2 regions of the Mesorhizobium sp. B2-3-13 genome follow, and region 2 is predicted to be linked to the other one. Evidence: riboswitches for the same ligand, from Rfam matches in the RefSeq annotation. Region 2 holds a riboswitch; the other holds the start of a gene.
What was found. Region 2 has a riboswitch for thiamine pyrophosphate ahead of FJ941_RS27770 (YkoF family thiamine/hydroxymethylpyrimidine-binding protein). Riboswitches for the same ligand answer to the same signal wherever they lie in the genome.
Positions count from the first base shown of each region.

Region 1: linked by a shared signal. The riboswitch ahead of thiB (thiamine ABC transporter substrate binding subunit) and the one ahead of FJ941_RS27770 (YkoF family thiamine/hydroxymethylpyrimidine-binding protein) in region 2 are both predicted to bind thiamine pyrophosphate.

Region 1 is NZ_VFVQ01000020.1:59,463-74,502, reverse strand. Features, by position in the region: gene FJ941_RS22485 (helicase-related protein) at 1-1,748, shown strand, start outside; gene FJ941_RS22480 (RNA-binding S4 domain-containing protein) at 1,759-2,145, shown strand; gene fdxA (ferredoxin FdxA) at 2,382-2,720, shown strand; gene FJ941_RS22470 (CarD family transcriptional regulator) at 3,103-3,684, shown strand; gene FJ941_RS22465 (amino acid ABC transporter ATP-binding protein) at 3,763-4,533, opposite strand; gene FJ941_RS22460 (amino acid ABC transporter permease) at 4,530-5,210, opposite strand; gene FJ941_RS22455 (amino acid ABC transporter substrate-binding protein) at 5,347-6,120, opposite strand; gene FJ941_RS22450 (hypothetical protein) at 6,182-6,367, shown strand; gene FJ941_RS22445 (RNA polymerase factor sigma-32) at 6,439-7,302, shown strand; gene FJ941_RS22440 (M48 family metalloprotease) at 7,319-8,788, opposite strand; gene thiQ (thiamine ABC transporter ATP-binding protein) at 9,021-9,797, opposite strand; gene thiP (thiamine/thiamine pyrophosphate ABC transporter permease) at 9,790-11,457, opposite strand; gene thiB (thiamine ABC transporter substrate binding subunit) at 11,481-12,479, opposite strand; TPP riboswitch at 12,523-12,637, opposite strand; gene FJ941_RS22420 (thiamine diphosphokinase) at 12,725-13,369, shown strand; gene FJ941_RS22415 (ABC-F family ATP-binding cassette domain-containing protein) at 13,371-15,040, shown strand, end outside.
Region 2 is NZ_VFVQ01000036.1:22,576-37,615, forward strand. Features, by position in the region: gene FJ941_RS27690 (alpha/beta hydrolase) at 1-819, opposite strand, end outside; gene FJ941_RS29120 (hypothetical protein) at 893-1,048, shown strand; gene FJ941_RS27695 (hypothetical protein) at 1,175-1,471, shown strand; gene FJ941_RS27700 (DUF982 domain-containing protein) at 1,576-1,821, opposite strand; gene FJ941_RS27705 (DUF982 domain-containing protein) at 1,833-2,069, opposite strand; gene FJ941_RS27710 (GFA family protein) at 2,188-2,631, opposite strand; gene FJ941_RS27715 (DUF3606 domain-containing protein) at 2,844-3,023, opposite strand; gene FJ941_RS27725 (DoxX family protein) at 3,680-4,108, shown strand; gene FJ941_RS27730 (hypothetical protein) at 4,280-4,585, opposite strand; gene FJ941_RS27735 (hypothetical protein) at 4,676-4,945, opposite strand; gene FJ941_RS27745 (hypothetical protein) at 5,428-5,832, shown strand; gene FJ941_RS27750 (hypothetical protein) at 5,825-6,154, shown strand; gene FJ941_RS27755 (hypothetical protein) at 6,335-7,042, opposite strand; gene FJ941_RS27760 (glycosyltransferase family 39 protein) at 7,252-8,787, shown strand; gene msrA (peptide-methionine (S)-S-oxide reductase MsrA) at 8,973-9,491, shown strand; TPP riboswitch at 9,695-9,808, shown strand; gene FJ941_RS27770 (YkoF family thiamine/hydroxymethylpyrimidine-binding protein) at 9,799-10,407, shown strand; gene FJ941_RS27775 (ABC transporter permease) at 10,449-11,267, shown strand; gene FJ941_RS27780 (ABC transporter ATP-binding protein) at 11,264-12,031, shown strand; gene FJ941_RS27785 (ABC transporter substrate-binding protein) at 12,024-13,040, shown strand; gene FJ941_RS27790 (isoprenylcysteine carboxylmethyltransferase family protein) at 13,311-13,919, shown strand; gene FJ941_RS29125 (hypothetical protein) at 14,000-14,230, opposite strand; gene FJ941_RS27795 (DUF3309 family protein) at 14,205-14,369, shown strand; partial or broken gene FJ941_RS27800 (spermidine/putrescine ABC transporter ATP-binding protein) at 14,682-14,808, shown strand.

The DNA of each region.
Region 1 (15,040 bases), on a different contig from region 2:
CGCTCGGTTCGGACGGCACGCTGCGCTGGATCGGCGCGCCGATCGGCACGCTGGTCTCGGGCGAGGACGCGCTGAAGCCGCGCCTAGTGTTGCTGGCTGACGAACAGCTGACGGGCCCGGCCCGCGACAAGGTCGCCGCGCGCGCCGAACGCTTCGTCAATTTCCAGATCGAATCCCTGTTGAAGCCGCTGGTCGATCTGAAAAACGCCGAGCAGATTTCCGGCATCGGCCGCGGCATCGCCTTCCAGCTGGTCGAGAATTTCGGCCTCATCAATCGCCGCGACATCGCCGAGGAGATGAAGTCGCTCGACCAGGAAGGTCGCGCGGCACTTCGCCGGCTCGGCGTGCGCTTCGGTGCCTACCACGTCTTCGTGCCGGCGCTGATCAAGCCGGCCCCCGCCGGACTGGTGACCTTACTGTGGGCGCTGAAGAACGACGGCAAGGACAAGCCTGGCTTCGGCGACGTCGTCCATGCGCTGGCGTCGGGCCGCACCTCGGTGGTCATCGATCCGGCCTTCGACAAGGCGTTCTATAAGCTTGCCGGCTACCGCAATCTCGGCCGCCGCGCCGTACGCATCGACATTCTCGAGCGGCTGGCCGACCTGATCCGCCCGGCGACCAACTGGAAGCCCGGCCTCGGCCAGCGACCGGACGGCGCCTATGACGGCCAGTCTTTCATGGTGACGCCGCCGATGATGTCGATCCTCGGAGCCACCGCCGACGACATGGAAGAGATCCTCAAGGGCCTAGGCTATCGCGCCGAGCCGAAACCGGCTGCTGAAGTCAAGGCACGGCTGGAAGCGCAGGACACTGCCGCGCGGGAAGCCGCCGCAGCCAAGCAGGCAGCCGAAGAGGCAGCTCGCGCGGAACAGGCCAAGGCGGCGGAAGAGGCGGCAGTGGAAGCCGCAGTAACGGAAGCCGGCGCTGTAGATGCGGCCGCGGAGGTCGAGGGTTCGGCAACGGCAGCCGCCGAGGCCGCCATCGAAGCTCCGGCCGAGGTCATCGCGGAAACGGCAGCAGAGCCTGTCGCGCAAGAACAGGCGGAAGCCACGGCCGAAGTTGCGGGCGAACAGGCGCCGGTAGCCGAAGCCGCCGTTGAACCGGTCGAGCCGGCGCCGGTTGAACCGCAGACCGAACCTGAAACTGCCGAGATTGACGCCGCGCCCACAGAAGAGAACGCCGCAGCGGCGGAGCCGACCGTCGAGGCCTCCGCGCCGACGGAAGCCACCGAACCAGTGGCAGTTGCGGACGCTGCCGGCGAACACGCGCAGGAAGCCGAAGCGCCAAAGCCGATCCTGTTGTGGCGCCAAGGTCGCTTTGACCAGCGTCCGCGCCATCGCGACGGCCGCAACAACCGCCCGCAGAACGGACAGGCGCGCGGCCGAGGCAATGCGACGGCCGATGCCGCCGGTGCACCGGCAACAGGCGCTCCCGCGGACCGTCCCGCCCATGAAGGACGCCGCGACGGCGCCGGCAAGCCACGCTTCGACCGCTCGAAGTTCAAGCCCAAGCCGCAAGGCGAAGGCGCTGAGCGTCGCGATGGCCGCCCGCAAGGCGAGCGTCCCGAGCGCCGCGAAGGCCGGCCCGACTGGAAGGGTGGCAGGCCGGAAGGCAAGGGCCCCGATCGCGGCAAGGGGGGCGGAAAGCCCGCCTTCCAGCCCAAGCCGCGCGAGGAGCGCCCGGTGCGCTTCGACCCGGATTCCCCCTTCGCCAAGCTCGCAGCCTTACGCGACCAATTAAAGAAGTAGGCTCACTTCGATGGTTGCTGAAGACCGCCAGCGCATCGACAAATGGCTGTTCTTCTCGCGCGCGGTGAAATCGCGATCGCTGGCGGCCAAATTGGTTGTAGCCGGCCGCGTGCGCATCAATCGCGACAAAGCAGCGCAGGCTTCCGATCTGGTCAAGCCAGGCGATGTGCTGACCATCACGCTCGACCGGCGTATCTTCGTTTGGAAGGTGCTCGGCGCCGGTGTGCGGCGTGGCCCGGCCGAGGAAGCTCGCACACTTTATGAAGACATGTCGCCGCCGCTCGCACCCAAGGCCGACGCCCTTCCCGATGCTATCCCTGCGCAGCGCGAGGCAGGCAGCAGCCGCCCGACCAAAAAAGAGCGCCGCCAGACCGACCGATTGCTCGGTGAAGATTGAGCCTTGTCGACCAGACGCGGGGGTGTGTTTCCCGAGGGCAAAGACAAACAAAAAACAGAAGCGGGAGCGGCAAACGCGACGGCCGGTGGGGCATGTCAGGCCCTCGTGGCACCGGCCGCCTGGAATTCCATTCCCAAACCCTGGCGCCGCTGGGAATGGCTACCCTTGCAAGCGGCCGATAAAGGCGTTACCTCACAAAAAAAGCCAACAAAAACGGGACATCCCGGAGCCGACCGATGACCTATGTCGTGACCGACAACTGCATCAAATGCAAATATATGGACTGCATCGAGGTCTGTCCGGTCGACTGTTTCTACGAGGGCGAGAACATGCTCGTCATCCATCCCGACGAGTGCATCGACTGCGGCGTCTGCGAGCCGGAATGCCCGGCCGACGCGATCAAGCCCGACACCGAGTCCGGCCTCGACAAATGGCTGCAGATCAACACCGAATACGCCGAGAAATGGCCCAACATCACCGCCAAGAAGGAGCCGCCGGCCGACGCCAAGACCTTCGACGGAGAGGCCGGCAAGTTCGAGAAATACTTCTCCGCCGAGCCGGGCGAAGGCGATTGACAACGCCGCTGTAAAGGGCCGCTGTAAAGGCTTGTATGACGCGGCGTAACAGGCACGTCGGATTAACCGCCTTGACAGGCGGCGATTGGTTGTGGCCTGCGCTTACGCAGCAAAACCTTGATTCTTCCGACTTTTTGTGTTACATCAGCAAAACATGCCGGTGACACAACGTCGATTTATGGCGCAGACGCCCCAAATCACTGAAAGGTGAAAATCCCATTCCGGACCAGAGCGATCTGGGCCAGGCGGCCGCAGTTCGTGCGGGTTGCCGGTCCCGGCCTTTCCGGTGGGTTCATCTGTTGTGCGGCTAATGGTCGGTGACCCCGATCACGCGAGTTCAGCCGGCACCGCCGCCGGCCCACAACAAGGAGTTCAGGGCGTAATGGCAACGATCACCCCGCAGAAGAAGTCCACTGCCGCGCGTCACGGTTTCAAGACCGGCGAGTACATCGTCTATCCGGCGCATGGCGTCGGGCAGATCGTCTCGATCGATGAGCAGGAAGTGGCCGGCCACAAGCTGGAACTGTTCGTCATCGACTTCCAGAAGGATAAGATGCGCCTGAAGGTGCCGGTCGCCAAGGCGACCTCGATCGGCATGCGCAAGCTGTCGGAAGAGGATTATGTCGAGCGCGCGCTGAAGGTCGTGCAGGGTCGCGCCCGCGTCAAGCGCACCATGTGGTCGCGCCGTGCCCAGGAATACGATGCCAAGATCAATTCAGGCGACCTGATCTCGATCTCGGAAGTCGTGCGCGACCTCTACCGTGCCGACAACCAGCCGGAGCAGTCCTATTCCGAACGCCAGCTCTACGAGGCGGCGCTCGACCGCATGGCTCGCGAGATCGCGGCCGTCAACCGCATGTCGGAAACCGAAGCCGTGCGCCTGATCGAGGTCAACCTCAACAAAGGCCCCAAGCGTGGCGCCAAGGCCGACAATGAGGAAGCCGAGCAGGAAGAAGCCGCCTGAGCTTTTCGCCTTCGGGTTAACGAAAACCCGGCCTTGCGCCGGGTTTTTTGTCTTTGGGATTGCCGGAGATTGCCGCGCCTATGCGCCGGCCTTCTTCTCCGCCGCCTCCTGCTTCAGCGTGGCGATGAACCGCTTGGTCCTTTCGCGCTCCGGATTGCCGAACAGCGTGGCGGATGGCCCCTGCTCGACGATGACGCCGGCGTCGAGGAACACCGCTTCCTGGGCGATCTTGGAGGCGAGGCGCAAATCATGCGTCGCTATCACCATGGTCGTTCCCTCGCTGGCGAGCTGACTCAGCACATCGACCACCTCCTGCGCCAGTTCCGGGTCGAGTGCCGAAGTCGGTTCGTCGCACAGCAGCACCTTCGGCGACGGCGCCAGCGCCCGGGCGATCGCCACGCGCTGCTGCTGGCCACCCGACAGCGTCGCCGGCCAGGCATCCGCCTTGTGCGCCATGCCGACCTTTTCCAGCAGCGCGAGCGCCCGCTCGCGGGCGCGCGCCTCCGGCCATTTCAGCACCGTGACCAGCCCCTCCATGACATTTTCGATGGCGGTACGGTGCGGAAACAGCTGGAAATTCTGGAACACCATGCCGGTCTGCAGGCGCAGACGCCTTATGTCCGCCGCGGACACCTTCCCGCCGGGACGGAACTCGAGCGTCTCGTCGCCGATCCGCACCGTGCCCGATGTTGGGATCTCCAGGAGGTTGATGCAGCGCAGCAGCGTGCTTTTTCCCCCGCCCGAAGGCCCGACCAGCGCGGTGACGCTGCCTTCGGCGATGGCAACCGTCACCCCCTTCAGCACGAGATTGTCGCCGAAACGCTTTTCGATGTTGGTGAGGCCGATCATGAGCGTGCCTCCAGGAAGCCGCCATAGCGGTTGAGCCGCTCCTCCAGCCGTGTCTGCAAGGCCGAAAGCACCGAACTCATCGCCAGATAGAGGATCGCCGCCTCGACATAGAGGATGAGCGGCTCATAGGTGGTGGCGACAATGCGCTGCGCCGCCTGGAACATCTCCGGCACGGTGATGGCGGCGGCCAGCGACGTGTCCTTGACCAGCGAGATGAAGGTGTTGGAGAGCGGCGGCACCGCCACCCGGCCGGCTTGCGGCAGGATGGTGCGCCGCATCGCCTGGCTCCAGGTCATGCCGATCGAATAGGCGGCCTCCCACTGGCCTTTCGGCACCGAGCCGATCGCCGCGCGGATGATTTCCGACGTGTAGGCGCCGATATTGAGCGTGAAGCCGATCAGCGCCGCGGTAAAGGCGTCGAGCAGGATGCCGACCGACGGCAGGCCGTAGAAGATCAGAAACAGCTGCACCAGGAGCGGCGTGCCGCGGAAGATCCAGACATAGAAGCGCACGAGCGCCACCAGCGGCTTCGGCCCGAACAGCCGGCCGAGCGCTGCGCCCAATCCCACCGTCAGGCCGAGCACGAAGGACAGCAGCGTCAGCGGCACGGTGAAGATCAACGCTGCCCACAGCAGCGAGGGCAGCGAATCCAGCATCAGTTGCAGCCAGTGCGGCACGAAATATCCTCCGGAAGGGACGGGCAGCGTCATCGAAGCGCGAATGCGTCAGCCATATCACGACAAAAGCGGCGAGCCGTCAAAGACGGCTCGCCGCTGGATGGGCTGCGGGGCGACAACCGCCCCGCCTTATGAACTACTTCGAGACGTCCTGGCCGAAATAGGTGTCGGCGATCTTCTGGTAGGTGCCGTCGGCCTTGATGTCGGCCAGGGCCTTGTTGATGGCCGCGACCAGCTCCGGATCGCCCTTGCGCACAATGACGCCGGAGTAATCGGCATTCTCTTCCTGGGCGGCGATCTTCACATTGGCGTCGGGCTTGTGCTTCTTGAAGTCGAGGAACGACAGGCTGTCGTTGATGGTGGCGTCGGCACGGCCGGTCAAAAGCAGCTGGATCGACTGGTCGAAGCCATCTGTGCCGACCAGTTCGGCGCCATTCGACTCGGCCAGTTTGCCGAAATTGGAGGTTAGCGACTGCGCCGACTTCTTGCCCTTGAGATCGGCGAAAGTCTTGATGTCGGTATTGTCGCCGCGCACGATCAGCACCGCCTTGGAGGCGATGTAGGGATCGGAGAAATCATACTTGGCCTTGCGGGCATCGGTGATGCCGACTTCATTGATGACGGCATCATAGCGGTTGACGTCGAGGCCGGCGATCAGACCGTCCCACTTGCCCTCGAGGAACTGCGCCTTGACGCCGAGCTTGTCGGCGATCGCCTTGGCGATTTCGACGTCGAATCCGACGAGCGCTCCGGATGCATCATGATAGGTGAACGGAGCGTAAGTGCCTTCCGTACCGACCTTGATGACGCCGGCCTGCTTGATCTGGTCGAGATTGGCGCCGGCATGCCCCGATGCGACCGTCAGGGCCTGCAGCGTTCCGGCGATGATGAGCGACTTCAGCCATTTCATTTTTCTGTGATCCCGTCCTTGGCCTGATATCAGGCATGTTGTGAGGGTTGGAAAATGACAGATGCAGGTCGAAAAAATAAGGAACGAAATTTCAAAGAAGGCTAATTCCAGAAATCAAATACTCCAAAAGGAATTTCGTTGCAGCATCGGGATTCCGGGCAGCCGTGCCGAAATTGCCCAGACGTCATCGCTCGCCTGCCTGCGCCAGCGGAACCTTTCCCGCGCACGGCAGTTTTGGCTGTTCTAGGGCACGACGCCGTCATTTCAAGCCGGTTCCTGCCAGTTTGTCATTCGCACGCCTGAGCCAAGGAGCGCCTTATGATGGAAGACACGGCAGGTCGGGTCATGGTCCGCGCGGCAATGAGGGCGCCTTACCTCGAACGCGACGAGGAGCATCGGCTGGCACTGCTTTGGAAAGAGGACAACGACCAGAATGCGTTGCACAGCATCACCGTTGCCCATATGCGTCTGGTCATTTCGATGGCCTCGAAATTCCGTCATTACGGCCTGCCGCTCGGCGACCTGATCCAGGAAGGCCATGTCGGTCTTCTCGAGGCCGCCGCCCGCTTCGAGCCGGAGCGCGAGGTGCGGTTTTCGACCTACGCGACGTGGTGGATTCGCGCTTCGATGCAGGACTACATCCTGCGCAACTGGTCGATCGTGCGCGGCGGCACCAGTTCGGCGCAAAAGGCCCTGTTCTTCAATCTCAGGCGATTGCGTGCCCGTCTCGCGAACGGCGCCGAACCGCTCTCCAACACAACTCTTTACCGCGAGGTGTCGGTTGCGCTCGGCGTTTCCGAAGCTGATGTGGAGTTGATGGATTCACGCCTGTCGGCGCCCGACTCCTCGCTCAACGTGCCGCTTGCCGACGATGCGGGTGCGACCGAGCGGATGGACTTCCTGGTCTCGGACGATCCCTTGCCCGACGAGATTGTCGGCGACAAGATCGACGTCGCGCGCCGCTCGCTCTGGCTGAGGGAGGCGCTTCAAGCTCTCAACGCTCGCGAACTCCGCATCATCGAGGAACGCCGGCTTACCGACGAGGGCGCCACGCTTGAGGCTCTCGGCGAAACGCTCGGCATCTCCAAGGAACGCGTGCGCCAGATCGAGGCCCGCGCCATGGAAAAGCTCAAGGTCGCGCTGGTGAAGCAGAACCCCGAATTCATGGCGACTGCCGCCTGATTCCCGCAACGGGCGCTTACTTGTCGGTGACGATCTTGACCTTGTCGCCGGCCGAAACCGCGGCCCCCGGCGACAGCGCGTTGAGCACGCGGAACAGGTCGAGCTTGCGGTCGACCCCCACCATCTGGGCAGCAAGCGAACCCATGGTCTGCCCCGGCTGCACGGTGAGCACACGAATATGCAGTGGCTTCAGTGCCGCCTTTTCGGCGGGACTGAGGATGCGGAAGGAGCCGCTGACCGACCGCGCCACCATTTCCAGCGAGCTGCTGGCCGAGGGAGCCGCGGTCAGCAACCGATAGACCTGGCCGCCGGCGCGGATCACCGCGATATCGAACTGCCAGCCTTCGGCGCCGGCATGCGCGGTCGCCGCCTCATTGCCGTTGATGGTTTCCTGCTTGACGGTGCTGTCGTCGAGGCCAGCCACCCAGCCGCTTCTGATATAGTCGGTCAGGGCGCGGTTCTTGTCGATCGAAACGCCGTCGAAGCGGATCGCTATGTCGCCCGGACCGGTCGCCGTAACCGCTGCCGCTGAATTGTCGATGATGAAACCGTCCGGCACGGTGAACGACACGCCGAGGCCCGGATGCAGGAAGGTTTCGCCGCGCACATAGCCTTCTTCCGGCGTATCGCCATAAAGCAGGCCATCTATGCCGGCGAGGAAGGAATCGCGGTCGCGCGTGCCGAAACCGGGCGCGCCGAACTGGCGGGCGTGGCGCTGTGCCAGATCGATGCGTTGCGGCGTGTTGGGGTGGGTGGCGAGGAAGTCGAGGCTGGCGTCCGTGGCACCGCTGATCGAACGGAAATCGGTGTAGGCCGACATCGACTGCAGGAAGCGGCCGGCGGCATAGGGATCGTAGCCGGCTTCGCCGATCGACTTGATGCCGATGGCGTCCGCCTCCAGTTCCTGATTGCGCGAGAACTGCGCCAGCCTAAGCTTGCCGCGGATCAGTGCTGCCTTGGCGGTCGGGCTGTCGCCGAGCACATCGGAAACGACCTTGGTCGCCAGGCCTTCCTCGGCCTCCAGCTGCTGGCGCTGCAGGCCGTGATTGGCGGTGACGTGGCCCATTTCATGCGCGATGACGGCGGCGAGCTCGGACGAATCATTGGCCAGCGCCAAGAGGCCGCGCGTAATGTAGAGATATCCGCCCGGCAGCGCGAAGGCGTTGACGTTGGGCGAATTGAGGATGGTGATGCGATAGGTCTGGGTCGGGTTGGCCGATACCACGGTCAAATTGCCGACCACCTTGGCGACCATGCGCTCGAGCTTGGGATCGGAATATTCGCCGCCATACGTTGCAAGGATGCGCGGATGCTGCGCCTTGGCGAGTTCGGCAAGCTTGTTGTTGGCGGCGACATTGTCCACCGTGATCGGCTTGTCGGATGGCTGGAAGCCGGATTCCTGGACCTCGGGAGGCGTGAACATCTGGCAGCTTGCCAGCGCCACGGCAAAGCCAGCCAGCGCCAGGAACCGCGCCAGCGGATTCATTCGTAGCCTGTCAGCGCTGATCGCCAGAATGGCTTCCTTTCAGGTCCTTGCGCATGACCACGGCATGCGCAAAACAAACTGCTACAGCGTCCGTCACGCGCCCCTCGGGGCGGGCAGCAGATGCTGTAGGCAAATCACGGCCTGTGCCGGACCGGTATCGAGCGGACCTAGCCACACTACTCCAGTCATGGCAAGCAAGCGCCACATCGCCTCAAGCCGGTTTGAGCGTAAATTATGTCCGCTTCCGGGCAATATCTCGTGATAACGCATCCCCGGCACCGGCACCGATATAGCGCCGGAACGCCTCCGGCCCAGCCCCTGCAAAGAAATCGTCCGAGGTGCCTGAGGCAGCGATGGTGCCATTGTCCAGAAACACCACTTTCTGCGCGATGCGGCGGGCATCCTGCGGCTGGTGCGTGACGAACAGCACCGTCATGCCACGCTCGGCATGGAGGCTGGCAACCAGGTCGAGCATGTCGTCGCGCAAGGCGGGCCCAAGCGAGGCGAAGGGTTCGTCGAGCAGCAGCACCGGGCGGTCACGCACCAGCACGCGGGCCAGGGCGACGCGCTGACGCTCGCCGCCCGAAAGCTCGCGCGGCAGCCGCTTCTCCTTGCCGGCAAGGCCGGTGCGTGCAAGGGCGCCCGCGATATCGGCGTGGTCTGTATCCGTCAACCGTAACGATGGCGAACGGCCGAGCCCGACATTTTGCTGGACAGAAAGATGGGCGAAAAGATTGTTTTCCTGGAATACCATCGACACCGGCCGCATGGCCGGCGGCTCGCCACCTACGTCGGCCCCGCCGATCAATAAGCGGCCGGATCGCGGCGTCTCGAACCCGGCCACCAGATTGAGCAGCGTCGACTTTCCCGAACCGCTCGGCCCCATGATGGCGGTGATCTGCGTCGCGGTGAATCCGACATCGAAGGCGAACAACGCCTCGCCATAACTGAACGAGACCTTGTCCAGCCGCACCGGAACCCCTTTGCCGTCAGCCGCCCCGTCAGACATCGCGGGCCATCCCCTTTCCCAGCCGGTCCGCTGCCAGCACCAGCGCCAGGCAGACAAGGCCCAGCAACAACGCCAGGCCGGCGGCGTCCTGCGTGCGGTAGCTGCCCATGCGCGCCAGGAGAAGGTAGGGCAAGGTCTGCACGGAATCACTGCCGAACAGGGCGATCACGCCGAGATCGCCAAGCGACAGCGCCATGGCGAAGGCAAAGGCGGTGGCGAGCGGCCGCCGAAGCGACGGCCAGTCGACCAGCCACAGCCTTGACCAGCCGGAAATTCCGAGCTGCGCGCAGAGCCGCTCGTGACGCTCGCTTGCCGCATCATAGGCGGGACGGACGGCGCGCAGCGCGAAAGGCATCGCCATGACGGCGTTGACGGTGACGACCATGAGCGGGGCGACAGCAAAGACATCGCCGAGATGGCGCAACAGAAGGAACCAGCCGGCGCCGATGACGATCGGCGGCACGACCAGCACAAACCCGGCGCCGGTATCGGTGGCATGTTCGAGCAGTGTCCTTGAGCCGGAGCGGCGGTTCAATGCCAGCGCCCTCCGCGCCATTGTGAGAGCCAGCGACAGCATCACCGAAAGCAACGCCGACAGGAACGCGAGCACGGCACTGGTCAGTGTCGCTTGCCGGACAGTGGCCTCACCGGCCAGCCGGCCGAGATCGGCGCCCAATCCGGCCGCCACGGTTGCCGCCATGGGTCCCACGACGAACAGCAGCGCCAGCCCGATGAGCAGGGCATTCAGCACGGCCTCAGTCCTGTTGACCAAGAGATAGCGGCGCGGCGCGACCGACAGGTTGGCGTCGCCGGCCACGTTGGCGCCAAGCCGGGTCAACGCCAGCACCACGACAAAGGTCAGCGCGATCTGCAACAATGTCAGCGCGACAGCCCTCGCGGGATCGAAATCGAAGCGCAATGCCTGATAGATGCCGACCTCCAGCGTCGTCCCGGCCGGTCCGCCGCCGAGCGTCAGCACGATGGTGAAGGATGTGATGCAGAGCATGAAGACAAGTCCGGCGGCACCAGGCAAGGCGGCCCGCAGCGTCGGCCATTCGATCAGCCGCAACGCCGGCCGCGCTCCCATGCCGAGCTGGCTCGCCAGCCGCCACTGGTCTGAGGGGATGGTTTGCAGCGCCTCCAGGAACAGGCGGGTAGCCAATGGCAGGTTGAAGAAGACATGGGCAACGAGAATGCCGGAGAGGCCGTAGATGCCCGGCCAACCCTGGCCGCCGACCCAGTTGGACAGACCGGCGAAATAGCCGGCTCGGCCGTAGAGCGCCAGTATGCCTAGCGCCGCGACGATCGCCGGCAGAGCCAGCGGCACGGCGAAGAGCTGCAGGATGAAGGCGCGGCCGGGGAAACGTGGATGCCGCGACAGCGCCCGCGCCACCAACAGGGCAGGCCCGACCGAGAGCAGCGTCGACAGGGCCGCCTGCCAGAGCGTGAAGCGCACGACACGGAAGAGGTAAGGATCGAAGGCGGCCCAGGCGCCGGAAAAATCGTGGGCGCCTTCGGCGAGCAGCCCGGCAAAAGCGCCGCCGATCAGCAGCGAGGTTGCGGCAAGCGCAACAATGCCGGCTGTGATGCGGGGGTCAGAGCGGGTTTGCACTGAGAACCAACGATCGACTTGGGAAACACTGTGTTCCTTGGCGGTCATCTCACGAGACTCGCCCACAAAATCTACTTGCTCATCACCGCCAGCCATTCGTCCACCCAGGCCTTGCGGTTGGCCGCGACTTCCTCCGGGCTGAACAGCAAGGTCTTGGTCGGCTTAACCAGTTTGTCGAAGGCAGGGTTGAGCGGCTTGCCGGTCTTGCCGGCCGGGAACATCCAGTTGGTCTCCGGGATGGCGTCCTGGAATTTCGGCCCGGTCATGAAAGCCATGAACTTGGCCGCCAGCGGGTTCTTGGCGCCTGTCGTGGTGATGCCGGCGACTTCGATCTGCAGGTACTCGCCCTCTTCGAAGGATGCCGCCTGGTAGCGCTCGGTGTTCTCGGCGACCATGTGGTAGGCCGGCGAGGTGGTGTAGGACAGCACCATCGGCGCCTCGCCCTTGGTGAACAGGCCATAGGCCTCGCTCCAGCCCGGCGTCACCGTCAGCACCTTGGCCTTGAGCTTGGCCCAGGCTTCCGGCGCCTTGTCGCCATAGACCGACTTCACCCACAACAGCAGGCCGAGACCGGGCGTCGACGTGCGCGGGTCCTGTATGACGATCTTGTCATTGGCACTGCCCTCGACCAGGTCCCTCAGGCTTTTCGGCGGCGTCTTCAGCTTTTCGGTATCGTAGACGACAGCGAAATATCCGTAGTCGAAGGGGACGAAAGTATCGTCGCTCCAGCCGCCCGGCACATTGACATCGCTCACCGCGCCGTGCGGCGCGAACAGGCCCGACGCCTTGGCATCGGCGGTGAGATTGGTGTCGAGGCCGAGCACGATATCGGCCTTGGTCGAAGCGCCTTCCAGCTTGACGCGGTTGAGCAGCGCCACGCCATCGGCGACCGAGACGAACTCGACATCGCAGCCACATTCGGCCTCGAATTCCTTCTTCACCACCGGGCCTGGACCCCAGTCGGCGGTGAAACTCTCATAGGTGTAGACGGTGAGCTTGTCCTTGGCCAAAGCTGGTCCGGACAGGGTCACTACAGTGGCCGCGATGAGGGAATATAAAAGCGTGCGCATCGGCGCCTCCTTCGTTTGCGTTGAAAGGAATTGAGGCGTCGGATTGTCCGAAACGTCTAATCCCTCCGCCGGTACAAACCGGATCAGGTTCAGCGGGTTGGCGAGACTGCCTCTCAGCCGGCCCGCGAAAGTCGCGTCCGGCACCCCGTTAGAGCGTTTCGACACATAAGCCCGGCCGACGGGACACGCAAGTGGGAGTTTGCCGCCTTCCGTTTCCCGTGCCGGGCTGGTAAGGGCGACGGGATATGAGCACATTCACCATCCTGCTTGGCGGCGATCTCATCCGCACGCCCCGGCTTGACCGCCAGGTCGAAGGCTCACGCGTCATCGCCGCCGACGCCGGCATCGGCCACGCGCGGATGCTGGCCCTTGTTCCGGAACTGTGGGTCGGCGATTTCGATTCCGTGCCGCCCGATCTGCCCGCCCACCTGGCCGCGGTGCCGCGGCAAACCTTCCCGGCGGAAAAGGACAAGACCGACGGCGAACTGGCGATCGCGGCAGCCCTTGAACGCGGCGCGACGCGCCTTGTGCTGGCGGGCGCCTTCGGCGGCAAGCGCGCCGACCACGCCTTCCTGCACCTGGCGCTTGGTCTGCGGTTGGCCGAAGCCGGAACGGATGTGCTTCTGACCAGCGGTGCCCAGGAGGCTGTCCCCTTGCTGCTCGGCAGGGCCGGCTTCGATTATGCCGACGGCACGCTGTTTTCGATCCTTGGCTTCTCCGAACTCTCCGGCCTGACCGTCACCGGCGCCAAATGGCCGCTCGACAAGGTCGAGGTGGCTTTCGGTTCATCGTTGACCGTTTCCAACGAGGTCAAGGGCCGCCTCGACATCGCGCTTCGCCATGGCCGAGCCCTGCTGCTCGCCCATCCCTATCCTTTGCCTGAAAGCTGACATGGCCCCGCCTCTTCTCAATCTCGACGGGATAAAACTGACTTTTGGCGGCACACCGCTGCTCGACGGCGCCGCCTTGACCGCTTCGGCCGGCGACAAGATCGCGCTGGTCGGCCGCAACGGGTCCGGCAAGTCGACGCTGCTCAAAGTCGCCGCCGGCCTGGTCGAGCCGCAGGACGGCGAGGTGTTCCGCCAGCCTTCCGCGACAGTGCGCTATCTGCCGCAAATGCCAGACATGGACGGCTTCGCCAATGTGCGGGCCTATGTCGAAGCCGGGCTTGGGCCAGCCGACGATCCTTACCGCGCCAGCTATCTGATGGAGCATCTCGGCCTGTCGGGCGAGGAACGGCCAGGAGACCTGTCCGGCGGCGAGGCCAGGCGCGCCGCCCTTGCCCGCGTCATGGCGCCGGAGCCCGACATTCTGCTTCTTGATGAGCCGACTAACCATCTTGATCTGTCGGTCATCGAATGGCTGGAAGAAGAGCTCGTCCGGACTTCCTCGGCGCTCATCGTCATTTCGCATGACCGCCGCTTCCTCGAACGCGTGTCGCGCGCCACCGTCTGGCTCGACCGTGGCCAGACCCGCAGGCTGGACAAGGGCTTTGGCCATTTCGAGGAATGGCGCGACCTGGTGCTGGAAGAGGAAGAGCGCGAGCAGCACAAGCTCGGCCGCCAGATCGTGCGCGAGGAGCACTGGCTGCGCTATGGCGTGACGGCGCGGCGCAAGCGCAACATGCGCCGATTGGGCGAACTGCAGACCATGCGCCAGCGCTTTCGCGGCCATCGCGGCGCCGAAGGGTCCGCGACCATGGTGGCAAGCGACGCCGCCGAATCCGGCAAGCTGGTGATCGAAGCCAAGAACATCGAGAAGAGCTTTGGTGATCTCACCGTGGTCAAGGGGTTCTCGACCCGCATCCAGCGCGGCGACCGCGTCGGTCTTGTCGGGCCGAACGGCGCCGGCAAGACGACACTTCTGAAGATGCTGACCGGCGAATTGGCGCCGGATGCCGGCTCGGTACGGCTCGGCACCAATCTGGAAATCGCCACGCTTGACCAGAAGCGCGAGGCGGTCGATCCGCAGGAGACGCTGGCGCAATATCTGACCGACGGGCGCGGCGAAAATCTCGTCATCAATGGCGAGCAGCGCCATGTCGTCTCCTACATGAAGGATTTCCTGTTCAAGCCGGAACAGGCCCGCACCCCTGTGCGTGAGCTTTCCGGTGGCGAGCGGGCGCGGCTGATCCTGGCGCGCGTGCTGGCACGGCCGGCGAACCTTCTGGTGCTCGATGAGCCGACCAACGATCTCGACATGGAGACGCTGGAACTGCTGCAGGAACTGGTTGCCGGTTTTGCCGGCACCGTCATCCTGGTCAGCCACGACCGCGATTTCCTCGACCGTACCGTCACCAGCATCATCGCGCCGGACATCGGCGGCCGCTGGGTCGAATATGCCGGCGGCTATTCCGACATGCTGGCGCAACGCGGCGGCACCAGGCTGGACGACCGAAAAGCGCGTCCCAAGGCGGAAGCTGGCGATGTGCCCACGTCGGGCAGTAGCGAGCCGGCGGCGCCGAAAGGGCCGGCGAAGAAACTGTCGTTCAAGCAGAAGTTCGCGTTGGAGTCCCTACCCAAGAAGATCGAGGCGGTGACCGCATCGATCTCGCGGCTGGA
Region 2 (15,040 bases):
TGACATCGCGCGGCCCCGCACGTCATCGGCCCAGTTCCGCCATAGCGCTAGCGGCCCGCCTTCGCCGGCATACCATTCGGCGAGCGCGCCTTGCCCGCTCCACAATGCCAGCAACGGGCAGGCGATGCGCCGGCCGGCGGCTTTGTCCGCCCGGTCGTGGTCGCGGTCGAGCGTTGCCGCCGCCCGGTATTCCTCGCAGATCGCGTGGATGTGGGCGGGGTCGCGCAAGGCATCGACATAGGCCTGGCGGATGCCGGCTGGAAAGACGTCGGGCGGCGAACCCCAGCCGCCCAGCGCATTGTCAACGATGGCGTCGGCGGTGCCCGCCAGGATCTTTTCCGGCAAGGGTTCGGGCTGCGCCAGCAAGGACCACGGCCAGTAGCCGAGGGCCAGCCGGGCATCGGCCCTATCCCAGGCGTCGGCCGTGGGCACGATGTCGAGCACGGCGAGTTTGTCGATGCGGTCGGGATGGTCGAGCGCCAGGCGGTAGGCGACACGCCCGCCGCGGTCATGGCCCGCGACCATGAAGGAGGTAAAGCCGAGTTTGGCCATCATCGCCACCATGTCCGATGCCATGGCCCGCTTGGCATAGGGCGCATGATCGGCGGTCGACGGCGGACAGGCGCTGCGGCCATAGCCGCGCAGGTCGGCGCATATGACGGTGAAACGCTCGGCAAGCACCGGCGCAATATCGCGCCACATCAGATGGGTTTGCGGAAAGCCGTGCAGCAAAAGCACCGCCGGTCCGGCGCCGGCGCGGCGCACGAAAATGCCGGCGTCCCCGATGTCGACGTCCATGGCTTGGAAGTGCTCGAACATAGCTGGCCTCCGGCACAGGCAACGACTGGAGGACGGGGTTGGTTGCAGCGCCTTTCACGCAAGCACCGGCTCTTTGCGCCGCGACAAGTGGTCCCGGGCAAAGCCGGGCGCCACGCTGATCATGCTGATCGTGCTGGTGCTTGCGCACCGGCTCGAACCCAAGGCTGGCATTGCGAAAGAGGCCGACAAGAAACCCGCTCCGGCTCCAACGGGCCGGTTCCGCGAATAAGCCTCTTTTCCAACCCTTGGGGCCAACGCTGTGGGCCAACCCATGGGGCCAACCTTTTGGGCCGACGGGCGTTGTCTCCATGAAGGGAAGGCCGCCGCGGGCGGCCATGCAACGAAGGAGGCCGAGATGAAACCTCTCGCCATTGCGTCATGCGCCGCGATGCTGGCCCTGGCAGTGCCGGCAGTGGCACAGGCGGATCAACAGATACCGAACCAGCAAACCGACAAATGCCGGGCGCAAACGGACCAGGGCGGCAAGCAGCAGCCCGGCGGCGGCGACCTCAGCGAAAAGCTCAACGATTGCGGCGGCGTGCTGAAGCCGCCGCCCACCGGCGACCAGGGCATGGCCGCGCCGGCGCCCGACGAAGGCAAGACGCCGATAATCAAGCCGGGCGAAGTGCCGCCCCAGCCGCCGAAGCAGTAGAACTGGTCAGGCGACATCATCATCGAGGCAGCGGAACCTCGCAGATCGCCACTGGTTCCACACAATGGAGGCGAGTTCGCCTGCTTTTTTGGACTTTTCTTGACTTACCTGACCAGAAGGCCGGCGTGATCGCACAGCGCGGTGAAGGCCTCCTGCGCCTGTGCCACGCCTTCATTGTTTTGCAGCGCCGACTCGATCTTTTCGCGCGCGGCTTGGTAGAAAGGGCCGCGCTTGGCTTGTGGCCAGTCGATCAGGATTTCACTGGCGTCCTGGAGCGTGGCCACGTCACGGATCGTGTCCGACCCATGCGGCTTGACCCGCAGCGGTGTCGACAGCATCAAATACGCCATTTTTATTCCCGCTATTGGAGGATGCGCGCTTCGCGCGCGGCGTCGATCATCGCCCGCATCGCTTTTTCCGGCGGCGCCCAGCCATCCAGGGCATCGCGGCAGCTGCGCAGTGCCGCCCGGTAGCGCCGGCCTTGGCCGGCCGGCCAATCGCCAAGGCACTCCAGCCCTTCCCAGGCGCTGCGCACCACGCGCTCCCGCTCAGGGGCGAATTTGAGGCGGATCGGTCGGGGAAACATCTTGTCGTTCAACGGTCGTCTCCATGAATAGTGCATGTGAGCAGAAGCCGACATGCACCGAGGAAGCGGCGGATAACGTGGCCGACAGGGGAGGGTTCCGGGCCCCGACGATCAATTTTCAATCTTGCTTTCAGTCGCGCGCGACGGTGTCCGACAATGGCCTGGGCGCGGGCAGATCCGCGCCCAGCGCCCGCGGCCGGTCATGCTCGAACTGCTCGGCGCCGGGCAAGGCATGCAGCCAGGCTTCGCGCCGGCCGGTCCACAATTCATATTGCGGTGCTAGGTCCGTCGGCGCGATGTCGAGGCTGCCGAGCATCACCTCGGCCTCGTTGTCGTCGACCCAGGCGACGCGGCTGCCGCAGGTCGGGCAAAAGCTGCGTGTGCCGTAGCTGGCCACTTGGCCCGATGTCTCGAAAGCATCGCGCGGCCAGATGGCAAAGGCCGAATAGACCGAACCGCCCGCCTTGCGGCAGTCCTTGCAGTGGCAAAGGCCGACCCGCGACGGCTGGCCGGTGACGACGAATTGCACGCCGCCGCATAGGCAGCTGCCGGTCCTGCGGGTTATCTCGGACATGGTTGCGGCCCCTCCCTTTTTCGCCAGTCTGGCTTCGTCAGTTTGGCATACCGCGGGCCGGGCGGGACAGATGCTCGTCTGCCATTTCGTTGGCCAGGATGAGAAACCGGGAAAAAGACATCGTGTTCACCGTACCGCCGGGCCCGGTTGACGCGGCCCGCAGCATCCTTCAACGCGACGCAGGCGAAATGGTTGCCGCCTCGCGCCTTCTTCTATCCTCGCGCCGCCATGTGGTTGTCGAGCTTCTTGCGCGAGGGGCCGTAGCGCTTGATGATGGTCTGCGCCTCGCTCTGCGGAATGCCGTATTTGCGCGCGAAGGCGGCGACCTCATAAGTGTCCTCGCTCGAGACCAGCTTGCGGTCCTGTTTGGTCTTCGATTTGTCGTCGGGCATGGCGGGCCTCACTTTCTGTAAGCCGCATGATCGCGCGGACGTCTAGCTGTCGCGGTCAGACATAACACGGATCGGCCATGCTGGTTCCATGGCGGATGGCGGTGACCGCCGGGCACTTACCGCCGGCCCCGGTTCAGGCCGATGGAGCGGCCGGGGCCGACGCTGTGGCTGTCGCGCGCCCCGCATTCGGCGCAGGGCGCGCTGGCGCCGGGGCAGCCGCGGGAATGCGTGCCGGCGGGACAGCAAAGGCCGTTTGAACTCGCCCAACGCGGGCACTGGAAAACCTGTCCGGTGCCGCCGCAGCCATCGCACTCCAGGACCGGCGACCGGACCAGATAGGACTTCGTCCCCAACCTGACGTTTGCGCCCAAAACTCGACCCACCCAAGATTACTGCACGGAACACGCCATGCATTAGCCCCAGCTAACATATCATGTTGCCGGTTACGGACAAGTTTCAGGATCGTTAATTGTTCGTGAACGCCTGGCGCGTGTCGCGGCGGCCGGCAATCGGCGCCTTGGGCCTGCTTGCTTCCCCTTCGAGGGGTGCCGTACATCAGCCGTCAAACCGATGTCGGAGAGAAAAATCGCTGGCTGATGTCGGATCCGCGCGCGGCGGTGCGTCCTTGGGGCTGATGAAACTGGAGGAATACAACCATGCCGTCGCAAATCACACAATCGCCGTGGCAGACCGCGGCCCTTCTCGTCGCCCGGCTGATTTTCGCGGCCGTCTTCCTGATGGCGGTGACTTTCAAGTTCATGGGCATGGAGGCCACGGCGGGCTATATCGCGGCCGCCGGTTTCCCGTTCCCGCTCTTCCTCGCATGGTGCGCGGCGATCCTGGAGGTTGCGCTGGTGCTGTGTTTCCTCAGCGGTGCCTTCTTCACCCAGGCCGCGCTGGTCGCCGCCGCCTATGTGCTGTTCCTGGCCTTGGCCTTCCACGGACCCAGCCACTGGGCCGGCAACCAGGCCGAATTCGGCTTCTTCGTCGACCATTTTTCGTTCCTGGCCGGACTGCTTTTCGCGGCGGTCCATGGACCGGGAAGAATCCTGGCGCTGAACCTGGGATGGCCGGGCAGGGGATGACGCCCGCCCGGGGCAGGGCATGACGCCCGCCCGGGGCAGGGCATGACGCCCGCCCGGGGCAGGGCCTAGCGGCCCGCCCGGGGCAGGGCCTAGGGGCCCGCCCGGGGCAGGGCCTAGGGGCCCGCCCGGGGCAGGGCGTAAGAAGCCCGCCAGGCGAGGCGTGAGGAGCCCTCACATCTGGTCGTTATAAGGCTCCTTCATCTGGCCGACCATGCGGGCCAGCTTCGAAAAGGATGGCATGTCCGCCTCCGGCTGGCACTGGTTGGCAAGTTCCAGCAGCCGGATCGGGAAGTTGACGGCGTCGCGGCTCGACGCCGACATGCCTCCTGACCGCTCCTCGCCGGTTTCCGAGGCCTCGGCCTTGCGTAGCGCGATGTCGATCTCCTCCGATGTGAGCACCCCCTTTTTGACCAGGACGTGGTTGATCGAGGCGACGGCCATCAGCAGGCCCTCGAGTTGCAGATTGGCGACGTTCATGGCGATTGCTCCAGTGGCTGGGTTCCAAACGCGCGAGCGGCATTTCCGATCCGACGTGGAGAAGCGCCGCGGCCTTTTGGCGACATGCGTCTACTCCTCCGTCAGGCGCTCGCCATATTCGCGCCACAGCGCCCTGACCTCCAGGCTGCCGAGGCGCGGGATCGAAGGGTCGCCGCAGTCTATGGCGACGGTGCCGATGTCGTAGTTGGGGTAAGCGCCGGCGACGAAGCGGATCGCTTCGCCAAGCGAGTGCACCCGGATGATCGGATCGGCCTGGCCCTGGCCAGTGCTGCGCACACCGGAAACCGTGGCCGGAGCGTGCCGCATCCTGAAGACGGATGCCATGGCTGGTCTGTCCATCGTCCTCTCCACAAGGCCGTGCGACGGGAATCATTCCATGAGCTGCCGCTGATGATTTCACAGGAGCCGGCTGATGAAAAGCCGGATGAATGTCTGGGCTGGCGTCATGCTCTCTCGGTCAAATGTGAATTTTTTCCTAGGAGCCGTTGACCGGGTGAGGGCAGCCATGCTATAAATTTGTCCATGGTGCTGATTTGCGCCAACGACCCGCCGCCAAGGCGGGTTTTGTGTTTCTGCCGCCATGCCAGGGACGCTACTGCGGTTGCAAATTTGAATGCTGGCGGGACAGCGCCCCTCTGGCCTGCCGGCCATCTCCCCCTCTTGGGGGGAGATCAGATACAATCGCGACCTTCGCCAACCGCCTGCGCTCCAAGACTGGGCGAGGCGTCCAACCTGCCAATCTCCCCCCAAGAGGGGGAGATGTCCGGCAGGACAGAGGGGGGCGCCGTAGAGCGCTACCTCCGCGAGATGCGAGAAATCCCATGACACGTTACGCCACCATCATCACCGGCGACGACGGCCTTGAAGTCGTCAGCGCCATCGGCCAATTCGAGGGCGCGGCGCCTCGGGCGCGCCTCGGCCGTGTCGAGGCGGTTGCGCCCGACGTGCTGATCGGCATGGTGCGGGAGGCGGCTGGCGGTTTCTGTTTTCCGCAAGCAGGCACAGACAGCCGCGCTGTCGGTCTTGTCATGGCCAGACTCAAGGCGCGAGCCAATGCTGCAAAACCTGCAAGCGCGGCAAAACCGGCCAGCACGGCAAGGCAGAAGGGTGCCAAGCGGGCCAGGAAGAAATCCGCCCGCTCGAAAAAGCCGGCCAGGCGGGCCAAGCAGGCGCTGCCGGAGGCTGCCGCCGGTGATACCAATGCCGTGGCGCAGATCCATGACTGACGAAACCGGGCCGTCGCGCGCAAAGGCAAGGTCGGCAAAGCGCAAGCCCGTCGCCAGCCCGGCAGCCGCGAAGACGCCCCGCCCGAAGCGGACGAAGAAGACGCTGGGCGACGATTTTCTCACCGCCGTGCGGGCCGATTTCCGCATCCATGGCGCCGGCGTCCTCGCCGAGGTGCGCACCGAGAAGCCGGACCAGTACCTCAAGATCGTGCTTTCGGTACTGCCCAAGGACATCGATGTCGCCATCAACCAACTGGACACGCTCTCGGATATATTGTTCGAGGTGATCGTGCGGAAGTTCAGGCCAGCGGGGGAGGAATGACCTGGGCCTCTTCCGCGGCTCGATCGAGCCAAAGCCCGCCTTGGCTCGCGCCAAGGCGGGCTTTTTGCGTTTGTGGCTCCTGCCCAAGGCGCGTTTGAATGGATCGAGGCGACGCGCGCTCAGGTCTTCATCTTCATGCCTGCCGTTCTCCCGGTGCCCGGCGGGCTTGGGGGACGTGCCTTAGGCCAGGATGTTGACCGCGCGGGCCGCGACAAGCGCGATCGTCAGCAGCGAGATCATCGCCTCGGCCATCATCAGCAGCTTGGCGCGTTGGGAGAGCGGCAATGTGTCGGTTGGCGAAAACGCCGTCGCATTGGTGAAGGCGAGGAAGAAATAGTCGACGAAGCCCGGCAGCCAGTCGCGGATCTCGCGGTCGCTCAGGGTCATTTGCGGAAATAGGAAATCGGCATGGGCGCGTGTGACGAGGCCGCAGGTCGGCGGCCCGCCCCGGTCGGTGCTCCAGAACCACAAGGCAAAGACGATAACGTTGGTGACCCAGATGTTGAGCGCGTCGACCAGCAGCGTTTGGCCGCTGGAGCCGGCATGGCCGGCCAGCAAGGCACGCACCAGAAGCGCCAGAGAGCCGCAATTCATGACGCTGACGAGGCCGGTCATCACCAGGGCCGTCCTGCGGATCATGACGCGAAACCGGCCAACCAGATACCAGTGCTCCTCCTCGACCGCTTTCTGGGTGGCGACCTGCGTCCAGGCGGTGGCTACGGACAGGGGTACGAGCAGGGCGGCCTCCAGCGCCGGCGCCAGCCAGCGGGGGCCGAACGAAAGATCGTTGATGACCAGAAGCTGCAGGCAGATGATGACAAGGACCGCCGCGCGCGCCAGCCAGAAGTCGAGCGCGCGGTGGTGGATGACGGCATGCTGGTGACGCATCGAGTATCCGGAATGTTCAAGTGGGATCAGTGTGCGGGCTGTTCTGCCCGGCGACGGCAGTAAGAGACCGTAGATCCCGCTCAATCTTGGTCTTGCAATGACCTGAAAGCATACTTTTTTGTAAGCTTTGATGTTGGGGCTGTTCGGCAAACCAGGCGATGTGGTCTAAGCGCCGCATGGCGGGAATTGACGACTCCATCGATCGTTGGATGCCAGCAGGGCTGCCTGCCGCGGGGCTGGACTCAGCGTCGGTCTGGTCCGCCCTGCTTCGGCACCCCTGGGGTTTGCTGGCGCTTCTGTGCCTGGCGCAGACCCTGTGCTGGACGGTGGTGCCAACACTCATCAATCCCGCACCGCCCGGTGATGTCGTGGAAGGCTTCATGTGGGGCCGCGAATGGGTGCTTTTAACCTACAAGCATCCGCAACTGCCCGGCTGGCTGCTCGAGATCAGCCATCTTCTGACCGGATCGTTCCGCTGGCCGCAATATTTGCTCGCTCAGCTGACGATTTCGGCCACCTTCGTCCTGGTCTATCTGCTGGCCCGCGACATGCTCGGACAACGCCGCGCGCTGGCTGCCGTGCTTTTGATGCCATCGATATATTTCTTCGGCTGGCCGACGCCGCAATTCAATCACGACTATGCGCAGATGCCGTTCTGGGCCGCGATCTGCTGGCTGTTGTGGCGCGCCGGCCGCGGCGGCGGGCCAGGCTGGTGGCTGGCGCTCGGACTGGTGTCCGGCGTCGGGCTCTACGCCAAGTTCTCTACCGGACTGCTGCTTGCCTTCGGCGGCCTCTGGCTGCTGTCGGACACTCGCGCGCGCAGCCGGCTGGCGACACCCTGGCCATGGCTTGGCCTGGCCGTTTTTCTCGCGGTCGCCGCGCCGCTGGCCGTCGCACTTTACCGCATGGATTTCCTGCCGCTGACCTATTTCGCCGGCCGCGACGCTTGGGTGACCGAACACCGTGCGCGGCTCTACTATATCGGCGTCCAGATCGCCGGGTTTTCCGGCTTTCTCCTGGTGTTGGCGCTATCAGGGCTCTTGCGGCGCTCACCAGCCCCGCAAGAGCCGGTCGAGCGCGGCACCCTCGTCTATCTCATATGGATGGGGCTTGGGCCCGCGGCGCTAGTCATGGTCGCCTCGCTGTTCACCGGCACCGGCGAGGCCTGGAGCGCGCCGATGTACAATCTAGTCGGTGTGGTCGCGCTGGCCTTTCTCGGTCACCGGCTCGGCGCCATCGAGATGCGAAAGCTGGCGATCTGCGCCTTCATCTGCATCGTCACCATGTCGGGCGCCTATGCGGCAATCCGCTGGACGGACTGCAATGTGCGCGGGCGCATGGACGCCGTCTGCTGGCCGGCGCAGCCGATCTCGGACGAGGCCGAGGCAATCTGGCACGCAGCGGCGCCCGGCCGGCTCGACATCGTCGGTGGCGACACCAATCTTGCTATGCTGGCGGGCCTCAATGCCGATGACAAGCCGTCGATCTTCACCGACCTCGATATGCGGTTCGCACCCTGGATCACGAGGCAGCGGTTGCGCGACCATGGCATGCTGATGATTTGGCGGGGTCATGGCGTGCCGCCACAGTTGCGGGCATGGTTGGACAACATCCCGGTCAAGACGGTTCTTTTCAACTGGTCGCGCGAGGCGCCGCCGGTAGCGATCAGTTTTGCCGCCATTCCGCCTGGTACGCGATATCTGCCGGTTGCCGCCAGCAGCCGGACCCGGCATCCGCGCGTCTAAGGCGGGCAGTGTCATGCGCCGGTTCGTTAGGGGGCGCCTTCCACCGGTATGACCGAATGGCCGCTCGTCTGACTGGACGAACCGGGCGACAATGCCCATTTATGGGGATATCCATATTTGTTGTCGCGCAATTCCCCGGGGAAAGCCGCTACACTTTTCCTGGGATTGCCTTGAGGAGACGTTACATGGCGACTTCGAGCGAACGTGCAGTGCTTGCCGGTGGCTGCTTCTGGGGCATGCAGGATCTGATCCGGCGCTTCCCGGGCGTCCTCGCCACCCGTGTCGGCTACAGCGGCGGCGACGTGCCGAACGCCACCTATCGCAATCATGGCACGCATGCCGAAGCCATCGAGATCACCTTCGATCCGGCGAAAATCAGCTTCCGCCAGCTTCTGGAATTCTTCTTCCAGATCCACGATCCGACGACGCGCAACCGCCAGGGCAACGATGTCGGCATGAGCTATCGCTCGGCAATCTACTACACCAGCGAGGAGCAGAAGCGTGTGGCGGAGGACGCCATCGCCGATGTCGATGCCTCCGGCCTGTGGCCCGGCAAGGTTGTCACCGAGCTCGCGCCGGTCGGTGCGTTCTGGGAGGCCGAGCCCGAGCACCAGGATTATCTGGAGAAATATCCCAACGGCTACACCTGCCATTTCATCAGGCCAGGCTGGAAACTGCCGGTTCGCGAAAAGGCAGTTTCATAAGTTTTTTTGGCGGCGGGCAGAATTTCTATAAATTCAACGCCAGAGCGGTTCACGGGCTTCGCGGAAGCAACTGACCGCTCTATCTCTTTGTTTTGACGCAAGTCCGGCCAGGGGCACCCGGTTGCGTCTGCGCTGGCGCAATGCTTTTGGCGCAGCTTGCTGAAAAAACAGCTTCCCCAACCGATCGAATGGTGCTTTAACGCCGCCATCCACAGGGGTGCTCCGTACGGTCGGGGCTGAGACGGGGGCGGCAAGCCCACAGACCCTAGAAGCTGATCTGGGTAATACCAGCGGAGCGAGGCGGGCGATGTTTTCAGGCGCACAGGTTTCCCTATATCCAATGGCCGACGATTTTGTCGGCGTCATCCTGGGCGCGCTCGGCGCGCTCGATCCGTACCGCGACAAGCTCAGGATCGAGACCGACGACATCTCGACCCTGCTGGTCGGGCCCCCCGAGGTGTTGTTCCCGGCGCTGCGCGACCTTTTCGTGGCTGCGTCCGGCAGCGGCAAGCATTGCGTGCTGTCGGCCACCATTTCGCGTGGCTGTCCAGGGGAGCCGGACGATCCAATCTGCCGCTCCAACACGTTCGGCGGACCCGCCGGGCCACTCGGACCACGCAAGCAAGCGGCCATCACCGCCGTGCGCGGCGCGCCCGCCACTGGCCAGCCAGCGGCGGCGCAGTTCTCGCTCTATGTGATGGGCACGGACGACCACATGGACGAGATCTATGGCTGCATCGATTTCCTGAAGCAGTCCGGCGTCTACGATCGCTCCAAGAATTTCTGCACCAAGCTGCGCGGCGATGCCGGCGCGATCTTCTCGGCGCTCGATGAAGCGTTCTGCCGCTTCGGGCCAGGCGCCGGCCACGTAACCCTCGACGTCACGGTTTCGGCCAACAGTCCCACTGCCGTCTGAACCGCTCGCGCCGAAGCGCGCGCCGTCAAGGTTATCCTCTCGTGGTTTCATCGTCATTCAACCCGCGTCAACTCGCGGGCTTCTTCGCCCAGGCAGCGCCGGCCGTGATAACGATCGGTCTGGTGCTCGTGGCTTGGGAACTCTACGCAAACCATTCCGGCATCAAGGCGACGGTTCTGCCGGCGCCCTCGCGCGTCTTCGAACAGGCGATGCTCAATCGTGACGCGCTGCTCGACAATGCCATTCCCACCATCGGCGCCACGCTGATCGGTTTTGCCTGTTCGCTCAGCGCCGCCTTTGCGCTGTCGATGCTGGTCGACTTCTTCCAGCCTTTGCGGCGCGCGCTGTTTCCCGTGTTTATCGTCAGCCAGACTTTGCCGCTGGTCGCCATTGCGCCATTGGTGGTGCTTTGGTTCGGTTTCGGGCTGACGCCCAAGATCATGCTGGTGGCGCTGGTCACCTTCTTCCCGATGCTGGTGGCCCTCGTACAGGGCTACGAGGCGACCGAGGTTGAGATTGGCCAGATGCTGCGCGCCATGGGAGCAGGGCGCTGGCGGGTCTTCATGCTGGCACGGTTGCCTTCGGCGCTGCCGTATTTCTTCGCGGGCCTCAGGATCTCCATCACTTACGCCGTCGTCGGCGCCATCTTCGCCGAATATGCGGGCGCGGCCAAAGGGCTGGGCATCTACATGCTCAACGCCAAGAACAATTTCCGTCCCGACCTGGTGCTCGCCGCCGTCGGCGTCAGCGCCGCGCTCACCCTCGTCCTGTTCGGGCTGACGGTGCTGCTGCAGCGTCTGGCCATGCCCTGGGAACAAGCCGCTGGCAGGCAAGCCGCCGGAAGAGGCCCGCAAGCATGAGCCGGCTCGAATTGCGGCATATGCGCAAGGTCTTTGGCGGGCTCGAAGTGCTCGCCGACATTTCACTGCGCGTGGATGCCGGCGAATTCGTCTCGATCCTTGGGCCTTCGGGTGCCGGCAAGTCGACGCTGTTCCAGCTTTTGACCGGCGCCGAGCATGGCGAGGGTGAGATGTTCTTCGACGGCGCGCCGCTCGACGATCACGGCAGGCATTTCGCCTTCATGCCGCAGCGCGACGCGCTGATGCCGTGGCGGCGCATCCTCGACAACACGACGCTGGGGCTCGAGGTGCAAGGCGTCAGCCGCAAGGAGGCGCGGACGCGGGTCGCGCCGCTGTTTGCCGAGTTCGGGCTTGCCGGCTTCGAGCGGCATTTTCCAGCGCAGCTTTCGGGCGGCATGCGCCAGCGCGCGGCGCTGCTGCGCACTGTCGTGCAGGAACGCGACATGTTGCTGCTCGACGAGCCGTTCGGCGCGCTCGATGCACTGACCCGGGCGGCCATGCAGCGCTGGCTCGAACAGATGTGGCGGCATCATCGCTGGACGGCGATGCTGATCACCCATGATGTGCGCGAAGCCGTGTTCCTGTCCGACCGCATCTATGTGCTGTCGGCGCGGCCGGCCCATGTCGTGCGCGAAATCAAGGTGCCACTGCCGCGCCCGCGTGATCCGACCAGCACCGCCACACGGCAGGCCGGGGCACTCGAGGCCGAAATCCTCGATATTTTGCTCAACCTCCAGCCATCCAAAGGACATGACCATGACTGACTTGACGCGCAGGCAAGCTCTGCTGCTCACCCTTGCCGGCAGCGTACCGCTGATCACCGGATCGAGCCGCTCCTTCGCGGCAACGCGGAAGGTTACCGTCGCGCTCGACTGGACGGTCAACACCAACCACATCGGGCTGTTCGTCGCCCGCGACAAGGGCTTTTATCGCGAGGCGGGCCTCGAGGTCGACATCCTGCCCTATAGCGATACCGGTGCCGGTACGCTTGTCGCCAACCGCGTCGCCGATTTCGGCATCAACGGCACCATCAGCCTGTTCACCCAGAGGACCGCTGGGGCCGACTTGAAGGGTGTCTATGCCGTCGTGCAGTCCGAGACAGGCCGGCTGGTGTTCAATGCGGCGCGCAGCGAGATCAAAAGTCCGAAGGATCTGGATGGCCTGACCTATGGCGGCTTCGGCAGTGCCTGGGAAAACGCACTGATTTCAACCATCATCCGGCATGATGGCGGCAAGGGCGATTTCGAGACGGTGACGCTCGGCACTTCCGCCTACGAGGCGCTGGCCAACGGCTCGGTCGACTTCACGCTCGAAGTGTCGACCTGGGAGGGCGTCGAAGCCGAACTCAAGGGCGTCAAGCAGCGCAGCTTCGTCTACGCCGACTATGGCGTCCCCGACGAGCACACGACGCTTATCTCTTCGAGCGAAGCCTATCTCCAGGCAAATCCCGAGCTGGCGTCATCCTTCATCCAGGCAACGCGGCGGGGTTATCAGTTCGCGGTCGATCATCCAGAGGAAGCCGCCACGCTGCTGATCGCCGCCAACAAGGATGCCCTGAGCAATCCGGCGCTGATCCACGCCTCGCTGAAGACACTGATCGAGGGGCACTATCTGCGCGGGCAAGACGGCACCATCGGCATCATGGATCCGGCCAAGATGGAAGCGATCGGCTCCTATCTCCTTGCTGCCGGCATCCTGCACGACGCCGATGGCAAGATCGTCGCGCAACGTCCCGATTTTGCGAAATATTTCAGCAATGTGTACCTCAGATAGGCATCAATGCGGAAACCGCGAAAGGATCGTCCGATACTGGACGCCGGGATGTCGCCAAGGTTGCGGCCCCGACAAACCCCGGGTGCGGCCCTCACCTTCGATCCGGTTTGATGCCGATCTGATCTTCTCGGTTAACGGCCCGGCAATGGTTGCGTGCGAGGGTCGCCCCGAGGGATCATCGGGATGCTTGCCTTGCTCATGTTAAAAAGCGACACACTTTCGCCTGCAGCAGATAACCGGTTTTTGTCCGCGGCGCGCAAGCGCGAGATTATGCTCGACCTGCGCGAAGGTTTCTTTCGTGTCTGCGCCTTGGTGTGCGCGGGGCTGTTCGTCTATCGCGGCGTCTATCAGCTTATCGAGGATCCGACCCGGCTCAATGCCGCGCTGGTGGCGATTTCCGAGATACTCACCTTCACCTGGCTGCTTCTGTCGCGGCGTCCGGTGACGCGTGACTGGAACCCGCTGACGGTCATCGTTTCGGTGTCAGCCAGTTTTGGCGTTGCGTTGATCACCCTCCAACCAGGCATTGCACTCATTCCCCTTTATGTCGCCGCGCCGTTGCAGTTCATCGCGCTGTTGTTCGTTATCTGGGGCAAGATCTCGCTGGGGCGCTCTTTTGCGATCCTGCCCGCCAATCGCGGTGTGATGACGGGCGGTGCCTATCGGCTGGTGCGGCATCCGATCTATGCCGGTTACCTCGCCGGCCATGTGCTCTACCTCCTGTCGGCCTTTTCCTTCCACAATCTCGCGGTCTATGCGGTAATTACCTATCTCCAGCTTTACCGCATCTTGCGCGAGGAGGCCTTGTTGGCCACCGTGGCGGAGTATCGCGCCTACATGGAACGCGTGCACTACAGGCTGTTCTATCGGCTATTCTGAGAGCAAGATCGCCAAGACACTGTTGGCGAACTCATTTTTGGGCTGTTCAGGGGCGGGTCGCCTCAACATCGCCCAGTGAATCAAAGATTCCCGGCAAAAGCCAGGGTTGTCAGCAGTCCGAGCCCGCCGTCCAGGCGGGCTTTTCTGCGTTTCGGGGCTGAATGTTCCGCAGTTGCAATGGTCCGGCGGAACGCCAGCCCCCCTAAAACGTTCATACCTTGCAACATCCGAAATGGCGCGATGTTGAAACAGCGCGAAAGCGCGCATTCAGGAGCAGGGAAGGCCATGGGTCTAGGAACGATACTGATCATTATTCTAATCCTCGCGCTGCTCGGCGGCTTCAGCGGTCTCGGCGGTGGCCCGTTCTACGGAACCGGTTATTATGGTGGTGGCGGTCTCGGACTTGTGTTGCTCATCGTCATCATCCTTGTCGTTCTGGGACGCATTTAGCAGTTCGATCACGGCGGCAATCGCCACGTCGCCGGGCACCGGATTGTGATGCAAGCAAGCCGGCTTGTGATCCGGCATTCCGCGGGACTCGCATATGGTGATTGCGGTCCACACCCCCGTGGAAACAAGAGGAGAAGGTCCCACCCTTTCATCCTCCTCCAAGGCCCGCCCGGTGTCCCCGGAGCGGGCTTTCCTTTTTCATCAAAGCGATTGCCTCGAAGTGCTGGCTCGCCGCAGGGTGATACTGGGCCACTTGCGGTGAAGCGTCCGTCCGCGGCGATCGCTGACAGAGTTCACATAGCTGCGCGTGCTCTCGACGAGCCGCTCGGCGCGCTCGACAAGGCGTTGCGCTTCCATGCAGATCGAATTGAAGCGCATCCAGCGCGAGATCGGCATCACCACCATCTTCGTCACCCACGACCAGGAAGAAGCGCTGACAGGCTGGCGGAGGGGCAGGATGTGGTGCTGCGGTGGTCACCGGAGAGCACGGTGCTGATCGCGGCGGGGTAGTCAGGGCGTCTATAGCTGCGACGGTTGGCATTCCTTCGCGCCCCCCTCTGTCCTGCCGGACATCTCCCCCCACGAGGGAGGAGATCGGCTGTCATCGCCGGTTTCACAGATGTGCCACGTGCAAAAAGTGTAGTAAGGCTGAAGCTGCCAATCTCCCCCTC